Regions from separate parts of the Rummeliibacillus sp. GQ308 genome, predicted to be linked through region 1. Evidence: riboswitches for the same ligand, from Rfam matches in the RefSeq annotation. Region 1 holds a riboswitch; each other region holds the start of a gene.
The links. Region 1 has a riboswitch for lysine ahead of AC6CHJ_RS13930 (transporter substrate-binding domain-containing protein). Riboswitches for the same ligand answer to the same signal wherever they lie in the genome.
Positions count from the first base shown of each region.

Region 2: it holds a riboswitch for lysine, as region 1 does, so the genes downstream of both, dapA (4-hydroxy-tetrahydrodipicolinate synthase) here and AC6CHJ_RS13930 (transporter substrate-binding domain-containing protein) in region 1, are expected to answer to the same signal.
Region 3: it holds a riboswitch for lysine, as region 1 does, so the genes downstream of both, AC6CHJ_RS16150 (amino acid permease) here and AC6CHJ_RS13930 (transporter substrate-binding domain-containing protein) in region 1, are expected to answer to the same signal.

Region 1 is NZ_JCAXDQ010000004.1:88,017-95,568, forward strand. It holds gene AC6CHJ_RS13915 (ATP-binding protein) at 1-1,177, opposite strand, end outside; gene AC6CHJ_RS13920 (amino acid ABC transporter ATP-binding protein) at 1,432-2,160, opposite strand; gene AC6CHJ_RS13925 (amino acid ABC transporter permease) at 2,181-2,927, opposite strand; gene AC6CHJ_RS13930 (transporter substrate-binding domain-containing protein) at 3,091-3,942, opposite strand; lysine riboswitch at 4,046-4,232, opposite strand; gene AC6CHJ_RS13935 (hypothetical protein) at 4,329-5,783, opposite strand; gene ldmS (L-aspartate--L-methionine ligase LdmS) at 5,975-7,168, opposite strand; gene guaC (GMP reductase) at 7,456-7,552, shown strand, end outside.
Region 2 is NZ_JCAXDQ010000003.1:76,378-83,929, reverse strand. It holds gene AC6CHJ_RS12760 (hypothetical protein) at 1-190, shown strand, start outside; gene AC6CHJ_RS12755 (cupin domain-containing protein) at 347-874, opposite strand; gene dapA (4-hydroxy-tetrahydrodipicolinate synthase) at 937-1,833, opposite strand; lysine riboswitch at 1,948-2,128, opposite strand; gene AC6CHJ_RS12745 (YsnF/AvaK domain-containing protein) at 2,216-3,244, opposite strand; gene AC6CHJ_RS12740 (D-glycero-alpha-D-manno-heptose-1,7-bisphosphate 7-phosphatase) at 3,413-3,934, shown strand; gene AC6CHJ_RS12735 (NADH-dependent flavin oxidoreductase) at 4,251-5,357, shown strand; gene AC6CHJ_RS12730 (NADH dehydrogenase subunit 5) at 5,633-7,144, shown strand; gene AC6CHJ_RS12725 (DUF2309 domain-containing protein) at 7,141-7,552, shown strand, end outside.
Region 3 is NZ_JCAXDQ010000007.1:42,495-50,046, reverse strand. It holds gene AC6CHJ_RS16165 (SLOG family protein) at 1-153, shown strand, start outside; gene AC6CHJ_RS16160 (nucleobase:cation symporter-2 family protein) at 246-1,616, opposite strand; gene AC6CHJ_RS16155 (xanthine phosphoribosyltransferase) at 1,630-2,223, opposite strand; purine riboswitch at 2,349-2,450, opposite strand; gene AC6CHJ_RS16150 (amino acid permease) at 2,655-4,166, opposite strand; lysine riboswitch at 4,307-4,486, opposite strand; gene AC6CHJ_RS16145 (CynX/NimT family MFS transporter) at 4,681-5,895, shown strand; gene AC6CHJ_RS16140 (nitric oxide synthase oxygenase) at 5,954-7,036, opposite strand; gene AC6CHJ_RS16135 (catalase) at 7,551-7,552, shown strand, end outside.

The sequences.
Region 1 (7,552 bases):
GAAAGGCTGTGCCGTCTGCTTGATCTTCGAGCCTAATTTCTCCTTCAAGCATGTTGATTATTTCTTTTACATGTGAAAGGCCAATACCAGTAGCCGCAACGCCTTGTTGATTGTATTTTGTTGTAAAACCCGGTTCAAAGATAATATCCATATCTTCTTCTTTAATGCCAGTCCCATTATCTTGCACTTTAAAATGAATCATATTCCCTTCTGCCCATATAGACACACTTATCATGCCAGAGTCCTCGATTGCTTCCACAGCATTTGCAACTAAGTTATTAAGAATGGCTAGAATAGGATTTTGCTGGGATAGGATAAAATCGACCGTCTGAGTAGTTTTGAGTTCCACTCTTTTATTTAACATGCTGCTATATTTAAAATTTGCCTTTTCTACAAATTCTACAATATTCGATAAATAGTACTCCTCATTTGTTTTCACTAGAGATATGTCTGACAGACCTGAAAAGATTCTTTGTGCATCCTTTTTCACCTCATGGATTTCCTGGGAAATATGGAGCGCACGTACACTAAGGTTTGATTGATTATCAGCTTTCAATGTTCGATAAAAGTCATAACTATCAGCCATAATTTGTTCGATATGATTCATCATTTTTTGCAAATAGAGCGTTTCTACGTATAAGCCAGAGTCGAGTGATAGTTGTTCACCTACTCGTTTTTTCTCTTCCATCGCAATGATTGAACTAAAAATACCCACAACAAAAAAGCTTCTTAAAAAAGCAACCATCACAATTAAGAGCAGATCAGAAATACCTATATTGGTAACTGACATAAGGTATCTCAGCATATGCTCCGCAGTGTTCGCCACAATTTCAATCCCTGTAGCGATTAAACCTAATTTAAATGGTGAATCAATAAATTTCTCCAGCTTTATGAATTGAAATAGGAGAACATACAAGAAGTAATAAAAAAACGCAGGAAGATGTTCTTGAAAACTATTGTCCCACGTGCCACTGTAAAATATAACTGAAATAATGAGACGAAAAAGAACTACGGTTATCCCCGTTATAATACCTGTTTTTAAAACGGACTTTGGTTTCCGAGCTAACAGAAGCACTAAGAAAGTTATACTGCCTACCCCAAAGCGAAACGGTTCACCTTGAAAGGGAGAGAGTTTAATTTCGCTACTGACAGCTGTTAAAATAGCGATCAATAGCATCCATATCGTTTCCGACTTCAACCAATTTTTTTGACTAATGCCTATGGAGATTCCCCTCCAATCAGATAATATATTCTCTTTATATTGCCATGATTGCACTAGAATGAAAAAATACGGGGAAACTTATAAGTCATATAAACAACAAAAGACGATATACACGCTACTAAGGGCGTGGATATCGTCTAACTGTTAGCTCATTTGATCAATGAGCTTTTATGATTTCGAGAAACCATTTAATGGTTCCCTGTATTTTGTTATGCTCTTTGCAAAAATGCCCTTGTACGCTCATTCTTAGGTTGATTAAATACCTCTTCTGGCTTGCCATCTTCTACAATAACACCTTGATCCATAAAGACAATACGATCGGAAACTTCCCTTGCAAATTCCATTTCATGTGTCACTATAATCATTGTTAAACCTAGATTCGCCAGCTCTTTCATCACTTTCAAGACTTCCCCTACCATCTCAGGGTCTAAGGCAGATGTCGGTTCGTCAAACAGTAGCGCATCAGGCTGCATAGAGAGGGCTCTGGCAATGGCTACACGTTGTTTTTGGCCGCCTGAAAGCTGATGGGGACGAGCATTTTTGTAACGATCCATCCCGACAACCTTTAAATATTTCATTGCCACTTCCTTCGCTTCTTCCTTTGGCCGCTTTAACACTTTTATTGGTCCAACCATACAATTGCTTAATACATCACAGTTATTAAATAGATTAAATTGCTGGAATACCATGCCGAGGTGAGTACGGTATGTATTTAAATTATGCCCTTGGTCCAGTATATCCTGTCCTTTATATAAAATCTTTCCGCCAGTGGGTGATTCAAGCAAGTTAATACAGCGCAGCAGTGTTGATTTTCCTGAGCCCGAAGAGCCAATCACACAAACTACTTCACCCTCCTTAACAGAAAAGTTAATATCTCTTAATACCTCATGTGATCCAAAGGATTTATTGAGATGCATGATATCGATAATATTTTCCATAGAATCCCCCTTCTCTGTTATTAAGATGCCTTCTGTCCATTCAGCATTTCTTGGTTATCTATCAGTTGGTATGTTGCATTACCGGCAAGTTTTCTTTCGAAATATCTTAATATTTGCGTCACTATAATATTCATAATCATATAGAGGATACAGGCGACAAAGAATGACTCAAAGTAGCGGAAGTTATTGCCTGCTATCGTCTTCGTTTGGAAGAATAATTCGGTAACACCGATGACATTTAACACTGATGTATCTTTAATATTCATAATGTATTGATTGCTTGTAGCTGGCAAAATATTGCGCATTACCTGTGGCAAAACGACATGAACCATCGTTTGCCAATGATTCATACCAATCGCGCGTGCTGCTTCAAATTGTCCATTGTCGATGCTAATAATGCCGCCTCGTACGATTTCTGCCATGTAAGCCCCTGTATTGACAGAAACAATGAACATTGCCGCAAATGTACGGTTCATATCAATGTGAAATATCAGGTCAGAACCAAAGTAAACAACCATCGCTTGCACAATCATTGGGGTTCCGCGGAAAAATTCCACATATACCGATAAAATGATGCTTACGCATTTTAAAAATACTCTTTTAATTCTACTTTTGCTTTTCGGGATTGTATGAATAATACCGATGATTAAGCCAATTAAGGCGCCAAAAATTGTACCAACTGTCGCAATGAGCAACGTCATCCATGCGCCTCTTAAAAACATTGGCCAATTATTGACGATAATCTCTATAAACCATTCTAAACTCATCTATTTTCCTCCTCCAAACAGCGCCTTAACAGATGCTTATGTCTCTCGTATAACAAGCTTTAATCATTGCCATATCCTTTTGGCGTGAATGTTACATGTTAAAGCGCAATTGATGCAAAGCTAGTGAAAGCTGAAGAGGACTTTCACTAAGTTAACTTTTGCATTATTTGGCTGCTGGTTGTTGTTTAATGGCATCATCCATCATTTTTGTACGCTCTTCTTCTGAGATGCCTTTTAGTATTTCATTGATTTTCTTTGTTAATTTGCTATCTTTCGGAATACCCACTGCTGTTTGTGTATCTTCTGCCGCTGTTTTAAATCCTTTGCCTTCGCTAAATTCAACCATTTTAAATTGATCATTGGCAGAAGTTGCCGATACTGCTTCTGGTTTCTCTGAAACATATGCATCCATCTTGCCTGCTTGTAAAGCCACACGCATAGCGGAGAAATTATCCGTTGCTGTTTGTTTTTTTACGCCTGGAATTTGATCAATAACTGTGTAGTGGAATGTATTTAATTGAGCTGTTACTCTTGCCCCTTTAAAATCTTCAATTGAAGTGGCATTTTCATATTTACTTCCTTTTTTAACGACCATTACTAGATGAGATGTGTAGTAATTGTCAGAGAAGTCGATTGTCTTTTTGCGTTCTTCAGTAGGAGACATTCCTGCAATAATTGCATCTATCTTACCTGAAGCTAAAGCTGGCACTAAACCGTCCCATTCCATTTTAGAAATGACAAGTTTTTTCCCTAAGCCATCTGCAATTTTTTTGGCAATTTGAACATCATACCCACCTGCATACTCAGCGTTCCCTTGAATGGCAACCGCACCATTAGAATCGTCACCTTGCGTCCAGTTAAATGGCGGATAACCTGCTTCCATGCCGATTGTAAATGTGTCGCTTCCTTTGCTGCCTGAAGACTTTGCATCACCTGATTCTTTAGAACTACACCCTGTTAGAATTAACACAGCAATTAGTAAAATACTTGATAACAGTGTTCCTATTTTTTTCATATTGATCTCTCCCTTTTTTCTAAATAAAAAAGACTAGAATTATAGACCCGAGTTGAACTCAGGGCTACGTAATTCTAGTCCTAAATCCTCTACTTATATCCCAATTTGAGATAGCACAACTCAATAAACCATAGAAATTTATTGAGACAGTCCTGCAGTTATTCACTGCAGACCCAGCATGCAACAATGAGAAACTTGTTACACACTTCGGCAATATTTCCTTCTTCTTAGACTCATCGCTTTCTCTAACTCCACTAAGAACTAATAAATACTGCGCCTCTACCTCACCGTATAAGTGAGGCTATATTTAGTTATGTTTTAAACAGTCTACAATAGGGATGGAATGTATGTCAATAATATTTCAACAATTTAAAAGATTCTATCCATCAATCTTCCTCATATTCTTCTTCTGCATAATAGACTTCCCCGCTCATAGCATTAATAGCCATGATTTCTTTTCCAACTGGAAATTCGGCTTCATAAGTCAAATCGTATATTATTAGGTCTTCATCTTCTTCATCATTGACCTCAGTTCGTGCAAGATGCATTTCCAGCTGTTCTTTAAATTTAGCGTCGGCTTCCTCTAAAGTCAGGACTGGTACAATGTCAAGGGTATTTAACTTCCCTTCGTTTGGCAACAGCAGCGAACATTCACGAATAATCCCCGTATATTTCCCTACATTGATATGAATGGTGTAATCACTTAATAGGACACCCTTATGCTGTCTTATAAATGAAAATGTTGTATATGGCTCAAAGTCAAAGTCTGCGTCAAACTCATCCTCTTCTTCTAACTCCAACTCTTCAAAGAATTGTCGTTCCTCTTCTGACAAGTCTTCTTCTGTTATTATGCCATATGACGAATACTCCATTTCCCCTTGCTGTACTTCTAACAGGTACTTTTCATGGACATCCCCCACAATCGCCTCTAGGAACATTTTTGCTTTATTAGCTAATGTAGCTTCTGGCAGTTCTTCTTTCTGCTCTTCCCACTCTACCAGCGATTCGTATTCCATAAACATAGAATCTATGTTTTCAATTTTAATAACAGGTTCTTCTTCATCGATGTTTTTCGAACTGCCTGTATACCAAAAACGATTCGCCCCGTCCTCAATCAATTGCATATCATCAGTTACACCAAGCAATGTCTTTACGCTCTCGGTTACTGTAACGGGCTCAAAGGAATTCGCATTTTGCTCCCCATATTCCATAAAATCTTCTTCGTATTGGAGACTACCGTCTACATGTACTCTAAAAGTCCCACTTTTTGGTTTGTAGAGAAGCTGTAATTCCCCATTCAAGTCTGTAATCGCAAGTTCGACAAGCGGTTGTTCAAAAAGAATTTCCTTAGCATCTTCAGCAGAAATCTGAATATCTGGATAGGCTAACTGATAATATGACTGATTAAAAGTAGCCGACAGGATAAAACCTTGTTTATTTATTTCTAACGTCACACCTGAATTAGGCAAGAATAGATTTAGTGCAACATCTTTTGCTTCAAACGTTAACAAGTATGATTCACCATTCCATTCAGAAATACTGCGGAAAGTAAGATCCTTTTGATAGAATTCATCTATAAAATCTTCCGCAATTCCCATTAAATCCTCTTGGGTTAATTCTTCATACTCATCAAGTGACACATCATTGTGTTCCAGGATGTCTTCCATTTCAATTAAAAGTGATGCTAATTTTCCGTCTTCTGTTACTTCAATTTGCCCGTAAGGCAGCTCTCTATTTAAGTCAACAATTTCTCCAACTGTTGGATCGTCCTCATCGTACTGAATAGCAATGACTGGACGTCCAATCATATAATCGCGTAATATAAATTCCCAGCTCTTCATTGGTTTTCTCCCCATATTCATTTAATTTTCTATATCTACTTATCAATTGGTTATTATTGTTCATCTATAATAAAAGTGCTCTTTCTACTAAAAGTAGGATCTTCTTTGTTAATTTTACAGTGCTACTACTAAAAAATTCTACCATAAATAATACGTTTGGGCTTAAACAAATCAAAAAAAAGCCAGAGGATTTAATCCTCTGGTCCGTTTTCTAAAACATTTTTTTCCATAAGTTCTTTTTCATACCGTTCAATTTCTTCGATTGAATCTGCATACCAGACTCCGGTAAATCTTGATGGTATTTTCCCCTCGAAATAATCTCCATCATAGTAGGCTAATGGGAATAGTACGCCTTTTTCTACATACTCTTTTATCGCTGTATAGAATGCATCACGTTGATCATTTGATCGGTAAGCTAAAAACTTGTTTACCGGCTTTCCAAGTTGTTCGTGCAGCAATAACATGGATGTAGAACCATTCTGTCTAAAGTTCAAGTCGATAGCTTTTACTTGCCCATTCTTTGTTATTACAAGGTCAAACCCCGCTACACCGATAAACCCTTTTTCTACGCCACAGTCCATAATTTCTCGACCTGCCTGAATGATTTCTTCCGGTACATTTTCTACTAGCACATTACCACTGTACTTTCCGTTGTCATCTGTAATTTGCTTTGATGCACCAATAAATTTTATCCCTAGTTCCTTAGAATAAAGGTATTGGCAGCAATAATTTTCTTCAATATCAAGACACTCTTCAACAATAACCATTTTCGCATCTTCACTTTTAAACTTGTGGATGGCCTCGGCTAGCTGATCGTCAGTGTGACAAATCATCACGCCATAGCCCCCTGATGAAGGCAAGTCTTCACCTTGTTTTAAAATAAGCGGTAGCTTCCATGATTTAAGCTCTTCCTCTAATTGATTTATACAAACAACGTCTCGTTTAGGGACATACTTTTTTGGAATGATAGCATCAATATTGGCCTTACAGTTCAAATAATTAAACATTTCTGCATCCATCCAATAACACTCTCGATTGATTTCATCTTCATCATATAAATAATGGAAAACTATTTTCTTTTTCTCTTGACTCCACTTGTGCAAAATAGCTTCATATTCTTCTTGGTTTCCATATTGATAGGGTTGTTCAGGAATTTCTACCCCTACTATTTCGAACAGTTCTTTGATTTTGTCTGTTTGCGTGGCTTTATGAACCAGCGTTGGCAAATTTGAGATAACTAATTCTCTAGCTGTTAAAAAGTCTAATTGTTCCATATCTTGGGACATCCATGGGTTTTCTTTATATGATGGTCTTGGGCTGTAAACGGCGTCCTCTCCGTAAATTTGCTTCAATGTAAAGGTTGGTTTCACGACTAGCTGATCCATATAATCTTCTCCTTTTCTATAACCATGATATGGCTGTTTTTTTAGTATCTATTGTGTTTCAGTCAGTTGATTGAATCTTCTTTAGGCAATATAGCTGTATAGCTTTCAAAAATCCCTTACAAGGATGCTATTAATTACCCCTTACTCTCTAACAAGAAACTATATTTCAAAAAGATAACTAAAATCTAAAAGACCTTTACAAATAACTAAAAATAATGTAAATTATCAAATGGCGAACGTTTTATAAATAAATAAAAAATAATATTCGACTTTAGGGGTGTTCCTTTATGGATAATGTATTTGATTACGAAGATATTCAGTTGATTCCTGCAAAATGTATTGTGAATAGTCGATCAGAATGTGATACAAGTGTGACACTTGGCG
Region 2 (7,552 bases), on a different contig from region 1:
ATTAACGTCAAATCATACTCAATATGGTAATAATAAAATGCGTTTTTATGATCAAAATCATAAACTAATTAAACATGTACCATTCGATACTGGGGACAAGCCGCGTGAATTTGTCTATACGGTAAAGAAAGGACGTTATAGCATATCCATGGACGATCCTTCTATTACCATTACAGCTACATTGAAATAAGCGACTTCTATAATAGTAGAAAAGGAGAATCTTGATTAAAAAGATTCTCCTTTCTTTTGTTCAAATTTAAAAGAAGGAGAGTTGACGGTACAAACATCCTTTATCTAAAAAAAAGCAACCGTCCTTAAGGAGGAGGCTGCTTTTTTTAATGATTATTTATTGAGGTTCCTCCGCTTCGGCGATTGCTTTGGTTTGATGGACCGTGCCACGTGGATGGTTAGGAGGGGCATAGATCGAATACAGCTTAATTGGTTTGTTGCCTGTATTGGTCAGATTATGCCATGTACCAGCTGGAACAAAAAAGACATAATCATCCCGCACTGGTTGCTGGAAGTCTAAGAACTGTTTATTTTTGCCCATTTGTACAAGGCCTTCGCCTTCTTCAATGCGAATAAATTGATCCGTATTCGGATGAATCTCCAAACCAATATCTCCTCCGACTGGAATGCTCATCAGCGTAAGCTGTAAATGCTCACCGGTCCACAGCGCTGTGCGGTAGTTCGTATTTTGTTTTGTTGCTGTGTCTATATTGACAGCAAAAGGTGTTGGACCATAATCTCTTAAATAAACACTATTCGGACTTTGGTAGGTTTGCTGGTATTGATTTTGAAACTGGTAAGGGGAGGGGCTATTCGGATAATAGCCGTGGGATGTTCCGCAAGATGGACAATGATAGTGATACAAAACATCATTCCTTTTTTTACTATACTGTACGCTTCTTACGGAACTTTGGTGCCTATTTTAAGTTAGCTTCTTAAAGCTGTGTCTTCTTTACATACAGACTGCAATAGATGCTGTAACTCAGTAGTTTCTTCTTCATTAAGGGGTATTAAAGGCAAACGTACACCGCCTACTGCTATTCCTCTCAAATTCAGAGCAGCTTTTACAGGGCAAGGGTTAGGTGCGCTAAATAATCCTTTGAATACAGGGAGGAGCCTACGATGATCTGCCGCAGCTTCCATCACATCCCCGTTTTTAAACTTTTCCATCATCGCTTGCATTTCATTTCCAATAATATGGGAGGATACGGAAATAACGCCAGTAGCACCAATCGATAGAGATGGCAGCGTTAAATGGTCTTCTCCTGTATAGACACTGAAATCATTGGGTGTTTGCGTAATGAGTTCAGCCATTGCATCCAAGTTTCCGCTCGCATCTTTAATGGACACGATGTTATTAATCGCGGCAAGGCGAGTGACTGTTTCAACGGATAGATTGACAACACTTCTTCCAGGGATATTGTAGAGAATGATTGGTAGCTGTGTTGATTCCGCAATTGCTTTGAAGTGCTGATAAAGGCCCTCTTGTGATGGTTTATTATAGTAAGGTGCAACAAGCATAATTCCATCCACACCTATGTCTTCAGCAGACTTAGTCAGTTCAATGGATGCCCTTGTATTATTAGATCCTGTGCCTGCAATAACAGGAACCCTATGGTTTACTTCATCTACGACAAATTGAAATAAACTGATTTTTTCTGCCGTTGTGAGTGTAGGGGATTCACCTGTAGTGCCAGCTACCACAATGCCATCTGAGCCGTTTTCGATAAGATAATTAATCAGCTCACGAGTAGCTCTAAAGTCAATATTTCCTTGTTGGTCAAATGGGGTCACCATCGCCGTTATAATTCTTCCAAAATTCATTGCTTCTCCACTTCCTTTTCATTTTTTGGAGAAGGGCAGTATAGAAAATAACGCAAAAAAAGCAGCAACGTGATGTGACTACGTTGCTGCGAGAATTCATAAAGTCATCTCCATGCGTACGATAGCCCTCCATATAGTTTCCTACATGACAGTCCTGTGTTTATTCAACAGCAGGCCCAGCAATAGAGAAATATGAGTTTCTCTAAGCTTCGGCAAATTCCCCTTTCCACTGCAGTAGTCGGATCTCATCATCCTCTTGCAGCTTACTCATGGTTTTTGCGCCTCTATCCTTATTTCAAAAGATATTGAAATAAGTGAATATTCAATTACAGAAAGTATAGCAGTCTAGCTATGCTTTTACAAGATAGAAAGCCAAATATTATTATATTTCTCTGTTTTTAATATTGGCATTCATATTGCCAGCTGTAAGCGTATCATCAAGATTGTCTTTTTGAAGGTCATTATCGTGCTTATTAGCAGGATCGTATAGTTCTTGCTCGGTAATAGCACCACGATTTGCATCATCTACATCGCTATCTGTGACAGAAGCATCACCAGTCGTTTCAATGCGTGCTTCCTCGCGTTTTAGATTATCAGTGACTTGTTCTGTTTCGGTCACTTGTTTTTTACCAATGACTACTTCTTCATTTACCACTGGTTTTTTCGTCACTTCAATTTGTTCTTCGACGATTGGAATACGGATGGTGTCATCTTCACCCATTGGAGCATAAGCATCTGTAGTGGCAGCTGCTTCATCAGTAACTTTTCGTCTTTCTACATACACTTCATCGTGTGTGACAGGTACATTGACTGTTTGTGGTTCTTCCACAACATCTTTGTGAACTTCAACCTCACCAGTTTGTACTTGGTCTTTTTCAACATCAAGTTGTTCTTTGCGCAATTTTAATGTTTGCTCATCTGCCACTGTATTATTAACATCCACTGTATCATTAGTAGCTACTGTGGTATCAAGACCTACATTTGCCTCTTGGTTGTCTACTGGTGTTAGTGGGTCAGCAGTGCCTAAAAGGGCATCATCTTCTTTGTTTGCTAAAAGTAGAATACGGCCATCGTTAATATCGCGTTCGTAGCGACGAGCAGATTCTTCATCAAAGCCAAGTGTTAAGAAATATTCGTAATAAGATGCATGGTCCACATCTGTGTGGAAATCACCTTTAAATACTGCTGCTAGGCGATCGAAGAAACCTTCATCTTCTTCCATATTGCGACCGCCGACATCTTCTGTTAGTACACCTGTTTCATTTTTTACGACTGATGGAGCAGAAGGGAAGTTTGTTGTATTAAGGGCAATTGAGAAATCGTCAGTTGCATATCCTTTTTGGCGATATTCATCAATAGCTTTAATCACTTCCGCGCTTGAGTTATAAATTCCTAATACTTTTTTATCCATGTGTATTACCTCCATTATTTGTTTCATTTTTTTGATATGCGATTACAACATAAATATACCCGAATCTCTTTCATCGAAACGCTTAAGCATAAAAGAATGTTTGTTTTAGAATTAGTAAAATGTGACAATGATGAAGAAGATAAACGCTAAAGAAAGGTGCTTATATATATGAAAAAAGCCGTATTTTTAGATCGTGATGGGGTCATTAATGAGGTACTAACCAAGAGGGTAAAGTTTGTGAACAAACCGAAAGATTTATATTTCTTGCCAGGTGTTCCTGAAGCAATAAAAAAATTGAATGCCTATTTTGATTTTGTGTTTGTGGTCACCAATCAGGGCGGTGTAGGTCTTGGATATATGAAAGAATCGGAATTGAAAAAAATCCACTTGCATATGATTGAGGAGTTAAAGAAACAGGGAGCCCGTGTGGATGAGGCAGTCTATTGTCCACATAAACCAAAAGCTGGTTGTGCTTGCCGAAAGCCTAACAGCAAGTTAATTGAAGACCTAGCAAAAAAATATGAAGTTGACTTATCAAAATCCTTTATGGTTGGTGATACCGATACAGATATAATGGCGGGGGAGAAAGCAGGGGCGAAAACAGTTTATTTAGGTGAACGCGATCCACTAGCCGATGCAGTATGTAATGACTTGAGCGAAGCGGCAGAATGGATTATAACACATCAGTAATTCCATGTTAGGAGACTAAGAGGGCGGGAGAAATTGAATTGCAGTTGTTTTTCAGCGAAATAGCTGAAGTTGGATTAGCGAAGACAACTCAGGGCTTACCACTACTCTTAGCAAAACGCAGCTATTCCCACTTCATCTCCACATCAAATTAGTATCTTTAAAATATACAACTCAGGGTTTTTCAGTAATCACAAAACTATTGGAGAACGTGAACTAGTAAGAGGGGCCTTCCCAGAAAGTTTCAATTCTTTGACACATGATTACTTGCAGAATACGATAAATTAGTGAAGAAATGAAAAATAGGAGGTCAATATGTATGGCAGATTTATTTGAAGAATATACCTTGAAAAACGGAGTAGTATTGCGCAACAGAGTCGTGATGGCACCAATGACGAACTACTCTGGCAATGCCGATGGAACCGTTACTGATGCGGAGGTTGCTTATTATGCACGCCGTTCAGAAGGCGTCGGTATGATTGTGACAGCCTGCACGCATGTATTAGAAAACGGTAAAGGCTTTCCAGGACAGTTTGCCGGATATGATGACAAGTTTATCCCTAGCCTAAAACGCGTGGCTGATGCGATTCATACAGGAGGAGCAAAAGCAGTGCTTCAAATTTTCCACGGAGGAAGACGTTCTATTCCAGAAGAGGTACCAAATGGCGAAATCGTAAGTGCAAGTGATGTCGCTTATCCAGACAATGCAACACCAAGACCCATGACAACTGATGAAGTAAAAGAGGCAGTCAAAGCGTATGGCGAAACAACGCGTCGTGCGATCGAAGCAGGCTATGATGGCGTTGAGATTCATGGAGCTAACACATACTTATTGCAACAATTTTTCTCTGCCCACACGAACAAAAGGACCGATGAATATGGTGGAGTAATTGAAAATCGTATGCGCTTTCCTTTAGAGGTTTTACGTGAGGTAAAACAAGTGGCTGCAACGCATGCTAAGGAAGCCTTTATCATTGGCTATCGCTTCTCACCTGAAGAACCTGAAGAAAACGGGATTACAATGGATGATACTATCCAACTTGTAGATGCTTTGGCCGCAGAAGGGCTGGATTATCTGCATGTATCGCATATGGAATTCTTCGCGAAGCCGCATCGTTTTACTGGCGACCAAGAAAAAACACGTGTCCAACTGTTAATAGAAACGATCAATGGCCGGACTGCTTTGATTGGAGTAGGGTCAATTTATAGTTTCGATGATGCAGTGAAAGCATTGGAGACAGGTGTTGATCTTGTGGCATTAGGCCGCGAATTATTAATTGAACCGGATTGGGTACAAAAAGCGCAAGAAAATCCGTCATCCATTAGAACAGAAATGGATATGTCTATGCAGAAAGAATTAGCGATCCCTGACCCGATGTGGGGAGCTCTAAAAAGACCGAATTGGATTCCTGGAATGAAGGCTTGACTTGACAGAATTTTTGACAAATAGTATGCTACTAATAATGAATTAGTTATAGAACATTTTAGCAAAGAGCTATAGCGATATGGTTTTTTGAAAAAATGAAACTATAATACGGTATTCTTCTAAAAGGAAGAATGAATATTAAAGGTAGACGATTAATCCCCATTCAAGATGGGTTCGTTAAAAGTAAACCGATAATTTCTTTGTTTAATAGTGCCTTGCGCCTTTTAAATGATGAAATTGTCGGTTTTTTTATGTAAAAAAAGGAGGGATTTTGGATGTCGTGGCCACTATTGTTTCTCATTTTTCTTGGACTTTCTCTAGGGAGCGGATTGTGTATCCTGCATCCGCAAGTCCCGCTTCGATTCATTCGCATTCATATCGGCATGCTGGCATTAGCACCAATTGCCGCTTTATTAGGTCTTATTTTTTCTAAAGGAGATTATTTCCTAGGAGTATTGCATTTCGATTCATTATCATGGCTCTGGTCTCTGTTTGTTTTGACAATTGGATTAATCGTTCAGCGATATTGTGTCCATTATTTGCTAGGCGATAAGTCATACCGCAAGTACTTTGCACTTTTAACTATTACTACTTCAGCTGATGCCCTTGCATGGTTATCTGATGATGTTCGCCTTTTATTTATTGGATGGGGGCTAACACTATTTTGTTTAACTGTCTTAATCGGATTAAGGAAGGAATGGAAGGTAGCGCAGCATGCTGCAAAAGTATCCCGCGGCTATCTATTAGCTAGTTTGCTGGCACTGGGCCTTGCGTTATTCTGGTTAGCGTACAGTACAGGCGAATGGCGTTTATCAACTATACTCACCCCTGATACATTAGGTTTGTTATCTGGTTATGAAAAGACAGGAATTAATTTATTGCTTCTTGTGTCAGCGCTCATTCCTGCTGCTCAATGGCCAACACATCGTTGGCTACTTGATTCTGTTGTTACACCAACACCTATTTCAGCTGTTATGCATGCTGGGATTGTTAATGCGGGAAGTATTATGCTTGCTCGTTTTTCTCCATTGTTTAATGGGGACTTGGCGCAGATAATTTTACTTGTTATTGCAGGCCTTTCTGTCTTAATCGGCACAGGCATTATGCTTGTGCAAGTGGATTATAAACGGCAGTTGGTGGGATCAACAATAGCACAAATGGGTTTTATGCTGGTGCAATGTGCACTAGGCGCCTATCTTGCAGCTATTACACATGCAGTATTGCATGGTTTGTTTAAATCTACTCTTTTCTTGCAAGCAGGTTCAGCTGCCAAGGCAAAAGCGCCTGTTACTTCTAAGGACCAAGCAGCTTCTGTTATATGGACAGTTGCAGGTGGTGCGCTTGGAACACTTATAGGATTAGGGCTTTGGCTGACAGCTAAAGGAGAAGGCTATCAGCTGATTAGTGCTCTTCTACTCGGCTGGTCGATTGCCCTTGCATGGGCACAGCTGGTAGCGGCACACCCTACTGCTACTGGAAAAATCGCAGGTTTCTTCTTATTAGTTGCAGGTGGACTTGTTTTTAAAGTCGTTCATACACTGTTTTACAACATTTTGCAGGGGACCATCGACAGCGATTTCCATCAGCCGTTTATACTATCGATTATTGTTTTAGTTGTTTTACTAGCTGCGATTGTATGTGGAACTTGGCTGATTCGAAGGAATAATAAAGTATCCTTTGCGCTTTATCTATGGCTAGTTCGGCTTGGAGAACCTAAAAAACGTCTCGCGGAAAGCCATCCAAACTATCTTGCACAATTATTAACGAAGGAGGGGAATTATCAATGAGTACGGCGTCAACACTTCACTATGATGAGGGATTTAAACCGAACGATCGCTCGCTTCAAGAGATTGTAAAAAAAGCGAGCGAGGTCATTGTGCCCCTCGGCGATATTAATAACTTTGCAGCAAGAAGCCCTTGGGCGGGACTCGAGCACCAGACTTTTGACCAAGTGGCAAAAAGGCTGAAGGAGACGGGTGACATTGACATGTATCCTAATCATGCCATCGTCTCCTCTGCTGCTCGTAAGGGAGAAATTGATTTGGCCATCTTAGAAGATGGGTTGAATGCATGGCTTGATGAGCAGTTGATATGCTTGCCTAGAGAACTCGCGAAAGAATATTGCCGTAATGTATTACAACAAGAATCAAATTCCTTCACTACAAGAGAATTGCCTGGCGCAAAGACTGCTGCAC
Region 3 (7,552 bases), on a different contig from region 1:
GTATACGATGAAGAAAATGAAGGCTCGCCAAAGTATATAAAAAAACTTGCCGCGCAGTATGCCGACAAGTTTGACTATGAAATTCTTTTAATAAATGCATATGACCTGCAATTAATCGCTGAGGAAGAACAAATGAAAAAGTGGGAAATGTAAATGCCCCTCCTCAACATTTTCTAGATGTTGAAGAAGGGCACCGTTTTATTCTTTAAATTCCTCCTTCATTAATAGAAGGAAACTGATTTGTACTAATGAACCTGACCATAACTCTTATTTTTCGGAAGCTCTTTGCCTTTAGTTGAAACGGCTTCTCTTTTCATTGAACTATCCAAAGAACTTGATTTTACCTTTTCACTACGGCCCCAAGGAAGCATATTAAAGACTATATTCATTGCAATTGCTGTTACACTTCCTGCCACTATGCCATTACTTGTTAATATACGTACACTTTCAGGTAAGATGTCAAAAATTTGGGGAACTACAGTCACGCCAAGCCCCATTCCTACCGCGCATGCAACGATCATAGGGTTACCTTCTGTTTCACCAATAACAGAGCCTAACATTTTAATACCTTGTGAAACCACCATGCCAAACATAGCAATCATAGCCCCACCAAGCACAGCAGTTGGAATAATTGTCGTTAATGCCGCAATTTTAGGTAAGAATCCTAATGTTACAAGAAAGATACCAGTAATAAAGATAACTGCACGATTTTTAACGCCAGTCAATTGCATAAGGCCTACATTCTGTGAAAAAGCGGTATATGGGAATGAGTTAAAGATTCCACCGATAATAGAAGCTAAGCCCTCTGAACGATATCCTCTTGCAAGTGCTTTATCATCAATTGGCGTATTAGTCATATCACTTAATGCAAAATAAGAACCTGTTGATTCAACCAAAGATACTAGAGCCACCAGCGTCATAGTAATAATAGGTACAACGTGAAACTCTGGTGTTGCGAAGTAAAATGGCGTTACGATTTGGCCCCATGCTGCTTCTTTTACAGGAGTAAAGTCAACTTTACCCATAAAACCTGCCGCAATTGTGCCAAGTACTAGGCCGATCAGTATCGCAATCGAACGAAAGAATCCATTTGTGAATCGGTATAACAAGATAATCGCAAGAAGCGTGCCAAACGCAAGTGTAATGTTAGAAGCAGATCCGAAATCAGCTGCTCCTTGTCCACCGCCCGCATTGTTGATAGCTACTGGAATTAATGTAATTCCGATGATTGTTACAACACTACCTGTCACAACCGGAGGGAAGAATTTAACCAGTTTACCAAAGAAACCTGAAATCAAAACAATAATTAAGCCTGAAGTGATGACCGCACCATAAATTGAACCAAGGCCATATTTGTCGCCAATGCCAATAATAGGTGTAACGGCTGTAAACGTACACCCGAGCACTAAAGGAAGGCCAATACCAAATACTTTGCCTCGTGCAACTTGCAATAATGTAGCAATCCCACACATCATGATATCAATCGAAACTAAGTACGTTAGTTGTGTTGTATTAAACTTTAACGCCCCACCAATTATAAGCGGCACTAATATAGCACCTGCATACATCGCCAATAAGTGTTGAATGCCCAGTGTTGCAAGTTTTGCTTTGTTCATTCTTTGCCGCCTCCTAAGAAAATTGGATTTCTTTGTTTTCTAATGATGAAACAATTGCCAGTGAATCCACTCGATATCCTTTGTCGCGTAAAACCTGACCACCTTGTTGGAATCCCTTTTCGATAACAATACCGAGACCGCTAATAGTTGCCCCTGCTTGTTCGATAAGATGAATTAAGCCTTTAGCTGCTTCGCCATTAGCTAAAAAATCATCAATGACAAGTACTACATCATCTTCTGTTAAGTAATCTTTTGACACTGTCAGCGTGCTAGTTACTTTCTTAGTGAATGAATATACTTCAGTTGTATATAGGTTATCAATCAACGTCACCGATTTGCTTTTACGTGCAAAGACTACAGGCACTTCTAATAGAAGGCCAGCCATCACAGCTGGTGCTATGCCGGATGATTCGATTGTTAATATTTTTGTAATTCCTTCATTTTTATAAAGCTCCGCGAATTCTTGACCAATTTTTTTCATCAATTGTGGATCAATCTGATGATTTAAGAAAGAATCTACTTTTAAAACTCCCTCTGATATTACTTTCCCTTCGTTTACGATTTTATCCTGAAGTGCTTTCAACACGAGGAACTCCCTTCTTTTCATTAGCACTTCTGCTTTTTTACGTACAAAAAAGCCGAAGAACTAATACATCCAATCATCTACGAGTGGAGCAAAGTCCTTCGACTTATTGTCGAAAGTAATAGCAAATAGAATGTAATGAACAAACTATTTACTAGATTGCTTCTCATAGTCAGATCATTTACGGTAATCTGGTAGAAACTTGCAGGCCATATCCCTGCTATTATATGAGTGAATGTTATGTAATTTTGATTATCTTTATTATAGCATGTAAAACGTAAAATTCAATATAAATTCTCTTTGTAAGTGTTGGTAAATAACCCAAAACCGAATAAACAGATTAATTATTCTGATAGAAACATTTAAAAAGCGAACATTATGTAAAACGAAACGGCTCAATTCACAACAAAAAAGCTAATCTACCAACGTTGATAGATTAGCCTTCAAGATTTAAATTATTGTACTTGGCGTTTCGTTGTCAGATCTGCCTCTTCTAGACGTACAACCTTTGTTTTGCATTTCAGTTTATGGCCAAACCAGATAATAAGGAAGATTGGCAAGCCAATATAGGATACTAGGATGCCATACCAATCAATATGGTCGCCTGTAAACGCTGTGTAGTTTTGTCCTAAGATAACAATCGCACAAAGGACAAAGGCAAAAATCGGACCAAACGGGAAAAATTTAGAGCGATAAGGCAACTCTGAGAGATCACGGCCCTGTGCCACAAATGCTTTTCGGAAACGATAATGGCTGGTCGCTATACCAAGCCATGCAATGAAACCGCACATACCAGAAGCGTTTAAAAGCCAGATATACACTGTTCCAGATCCAAAAAATGATGCCAAAAAGGATAAACAAGCCACTGCTACTGTTAAAACAAGTGCTGCAACAGGAACACCTCGGTTGTTTAGCTTTTTGAAAATCTTCGGTGCATTACCTTCCACTGCTAATTCACGTAATGTACGAGATGCTGCATATAACCCTGAGTTGCCGGCTGAAAGAATCGCCGTAAGAATAACTGCGTTCATCACAGAAGCAGCAAAGGCAATGCCTGCATTTTCAAATATTAATGTAAAAGGACTTACTGCCACGTCATCGCTATTTGCTAAACGTGCATCCGTATAAGGAATTAATAAGCCAATCGCTAAGATAGCTAAAACATAAAACAATAGAATTCGCCAAAAGACCGAGCGCACAGCCTGTGGGATTGTTTTTTCAGGATTTTCCGTTTCACCAGCTGTAATCCCAAGCAATTCTGTCCCTTGGAAGGAGAAGCCTGCAGCTAAGAAAATGCCTAATGTAGCAAAAAATCCACCATGGAAAGGCGCGTCGCCTTTAAAGAAATTAGTAAATCCGACCGGAGCATGTCCGCCGAGAATACCAAAAATCATTAAGAAACTAATGATGATAAATATAATAATTGTTGCCACTTTAATAAGCGCAAACCAATATTCGCTTTCGCCAAAACTTTTCACTGACAAAAAGTTTAAAGTAAAGATAATTATAAGAAATGCAGCGCTCCAAATAAATGAAGGTGTATGTGGGAACCAATATTTCATAACAATCGCTACAGCTGAAATTTCAGCTGCAATCGTTACTGCCCAGTTGTACCAATAATTCCAACCAAGCGCGAATCCTAATGAAGGATCAACAAATTTGGAAGCATACGTGCTGAATGATCCTGATACAGGCATATAAGCGGCCATTTCCCCTAAACTTGTCATAAGGAAAAATACCATTACACCAATTAGTCCATAAGCTAACAATGCTCCTCCGGGACCCGCTGCTGCAACCGAGTTGCCGCTTGCTAGAAGTAGGCCTGTACCGATTGTACCGCCAAGTGAAATCATGGAAATATGGCGGCTTTTTAAGCTGCGTTTCAGTTTCTGTTGTGTATTTGAATGAGAATCATGTTTAATGTTTGTTCGTATTCCTGCATTTGTATGTGTTTCTACTCTATTCATAACTCTCCTCTTTCCGTTTTTCATTGCAAGAAAAGGTCGAGCTGAAGGTATTCTTCGCAGCTGTCTATAACAGCTAAAATTTAAATAAAAAAGCCATCACATATATAACTGAGATGGCGTCCGAATTCCCCATCAACCTTGATCAAGATAGCTCAACACGCCGACATTGGCGTGACAGTTCTGCACCTTTCGATAGCAGCCCCAGCACTAGCAATAAAAAGCTTGCTTGTACTTCGGCAATATTCCCTTTTTAATCGAGTCCTAAACGCTTTCTCGCCTCGTCGATTATACTCATGAATACCGCGACCTCTACCTCATCTATTGGATGAGGCATGCAATATATAGTTTTAAGTTACCTACATTGTAATATATTAAGCACATGACTACAAGGGTAAATAGAAAATTACTATATTTTAGAAAGAAGGGGACATGTTTTGTAAAACAAATATTGATAAAGCAAAATGATTCCTGTACGTTTTTAATATCTATTAAAAATTCAAAAGGAGGATTTCCTTTGGCTTCAGAACAAGCTACGAACCGAAACAAGAAGCTGTCATGGGACAAAAAAACATGGCTTTTAGTGCTCGGTATTATCTTTATCGCCACAACTTTGCGATCCCCTCTCACTGCTGTTGGCCCTATCATTGCAGATATTAAAGAAGGGCTCACTATATCAAATGTGTGGGCGGGATTGATTACAACTATCCCCTTGCTTGCATTTGCAGTTATTTCACCATTTGTCCCTAAAATTTCACAGCGTGTTGGATTTGAAAGAACATTGTTATCAGCCTTAATACTTTTGGCTATAGGTATCTTAATGCGTTCAGCGGGCAGTATCTTTTTCTTATTCTTTGGAACGATTATCATCGGAGTTGCTATTTCATTTGGCAATGTCCTCTTGCCTGCTCTTATTAAATTAAAGTTTCCTCTTCAAGTAGGATTATTAACAGCACTTTATTCTGTTTCCATGAACCTATCCGCCAGTATAGCAGCGGGCGTGAGCAATCCAATAGCAGAAACAACAATCGGATGGAAGGGAGCTCTTGCCTGTTGGGGTATTCTGGCCATTCTCGCTATCATAGTATGGTTACCGCAGCTGCAGAATCATGTGAAGGTGACAAACAACAATGAACCTTCTCAACGCACTAAACCTATGTGGAAGTATCCTCTTACTTGGGCTATCACCTTCACGATGGGGCTACAATCCCTGTTGTTTTATACGACGGCTACTTGGATTCCAGGGCTGCTTGAAACCCAAGGCATGAGCCCGAGCAAAGCGGGATGGATGTTTTCTATTCTACAGATAGCACAATTGCCAATGACTTTTTTAACCCCGATTCTTGCAGGTAAAAAAGCTGACCAAAGACCGCTCGTTGCATTATTGTCACTGTTTTACTTTGCAGGCTTCGCAGGTATATTTATGAATTGGACAGAGCTTACATTGTTATGGATGTTAATGATTGGATTCGCTGGAGGGGCATCCTTTAGTCTTTCTATGATGCTTTTCTCTCTTCGTTCACGCAACGCTCAAGAAGCAGCTGAACTTTCAGGCACCGCACAATCCATCGGGTATTTGCTCGCTGCAGTAGGACCTGTACTATATGGTTTTATCCATGATAGCTTTAATAGTTGGCATGCTGCGAACAGCTTATATCTTATTGTCACAGTCCTTTTGTTCGTCTTTGCATTCATTTCTGCTAAAGACCGATTTGTAACGAAAGAACAATAGCAAAAGCGCCATTAGCTTGTAGCTAATGAGCGCTTTTTCATTCTTATTCTTCTCTGCTTTATCTGTCTCCCACCCCTTTGAAAGGTGATGGCCGATACATATAAGATGGAGTGTTCTTTTTATTTTTATACGGTTTATGGAAGATATGCGTTAAAGCCGGCGATAGAGGCGGAATAAGCCAAGTCCAATTGCCTGTCACATCTCTATTTTCCGCTTCTTCGTTCATTTCAAAACGTTTAAATTGCTGTGCTGCAGTGTGATGATCCACAATGCTGACACCATCTTCCCGGAAGGAATACAAAACGGCTTCATTTAATTCAATTAGTGCACGATCTTGCCACAAGTTTGTGTTTGATCGCATATCTAAACCCATCTTCTTCGCAATGAAAGGAAGCTGATTATAACGATTTTCGTCTGCAAGATTTCTTGCACCAATTTCCGTTCCCATATACCAACCGTTAAAAGGAGTAGCAGTATAGACGACTCCCCCTATCTCAAGAGGCATACTTGAAATGATAGGAACTGCATACCACTTTAAATGCAACTCAGAAAACCAGCTATATTCCGGATGCCTGATTTCCACTTCATTTATGTATATAGAAGGAATCTCAAAGAACTTAGGTGGCTGATTATCAACTTGAATAACTAAAGGCAACACGTCAAATTGCCCTCCCTTCCCTTTCCATCCAAGTTTTAAGCACTCATTTGTAAAAGCAACCGAATCCGCATCACCCACAATGGTTTGATCTTCACATTCATAACCCGCATAGCGTATCAATTGATGATTCCAAATATGGACACGGCCAGGCTCAAAAATTGTGATAACAGGCTTGATTTTCCCATTATTGAAGGCATATTCAATATGATTGATCAATTTTTGAAAAATAGTTTCTTCTTCTAATACACCCCGTTCATCCTTCACCTGAAGGGTTTTCCAAAACAATCTACCTATACACTTATTGCTGTTCCTCCAAGCTACCTGAGCACCGTAGCTTAATTCTTCAGGAGTATGCTTATAACTTCCATTTTCCTCTAATTCTTGACGTACCTCTTTCAAACGATGATCTAATTGCTCATCCGGCAAATGATTCTCTTTATAATATAAAGTCAAAAAAGCGACTGCTTCATCTATTATGGCCATTATGTCCTCCTCGACCTGTCATTACCCCTATGATAAATCAAAAAAATCAGTGAAAAAATATGTAGATTATATATTCATTTATAAAGAATTGGAGAAATAGCATCAGCTTATTCAATGTTGGTAAAAGGAATAGATTTGGTTATGTATTCATAGCGTATAGTAATAGATATATATTTTCATTTATACCTATCCATAGCCTCCCAATGATAATAGTAATTATTATAAATAAGTTGTTAATACAGTTAATATAATAAAAGAAGTCAAATAAAATATGTTTTCCAAACCATTTAAATTACATCTAAACTGTATTACTGGCAACGTTTAACGTTGAATTATCAACTTTTATTTCCCACAATTTACGGAAGCAAATTAATTGACAAACACCGTATTATTTATATTCTATTCTTTAAGATATAAATTCCTTAAAAATAATTATTATAATTTACATTTAGCTATGACTCTGTTATAGTTATTTTCGAAGAGATAATTCTATAGATTTAAGGGGGAATTATGAAT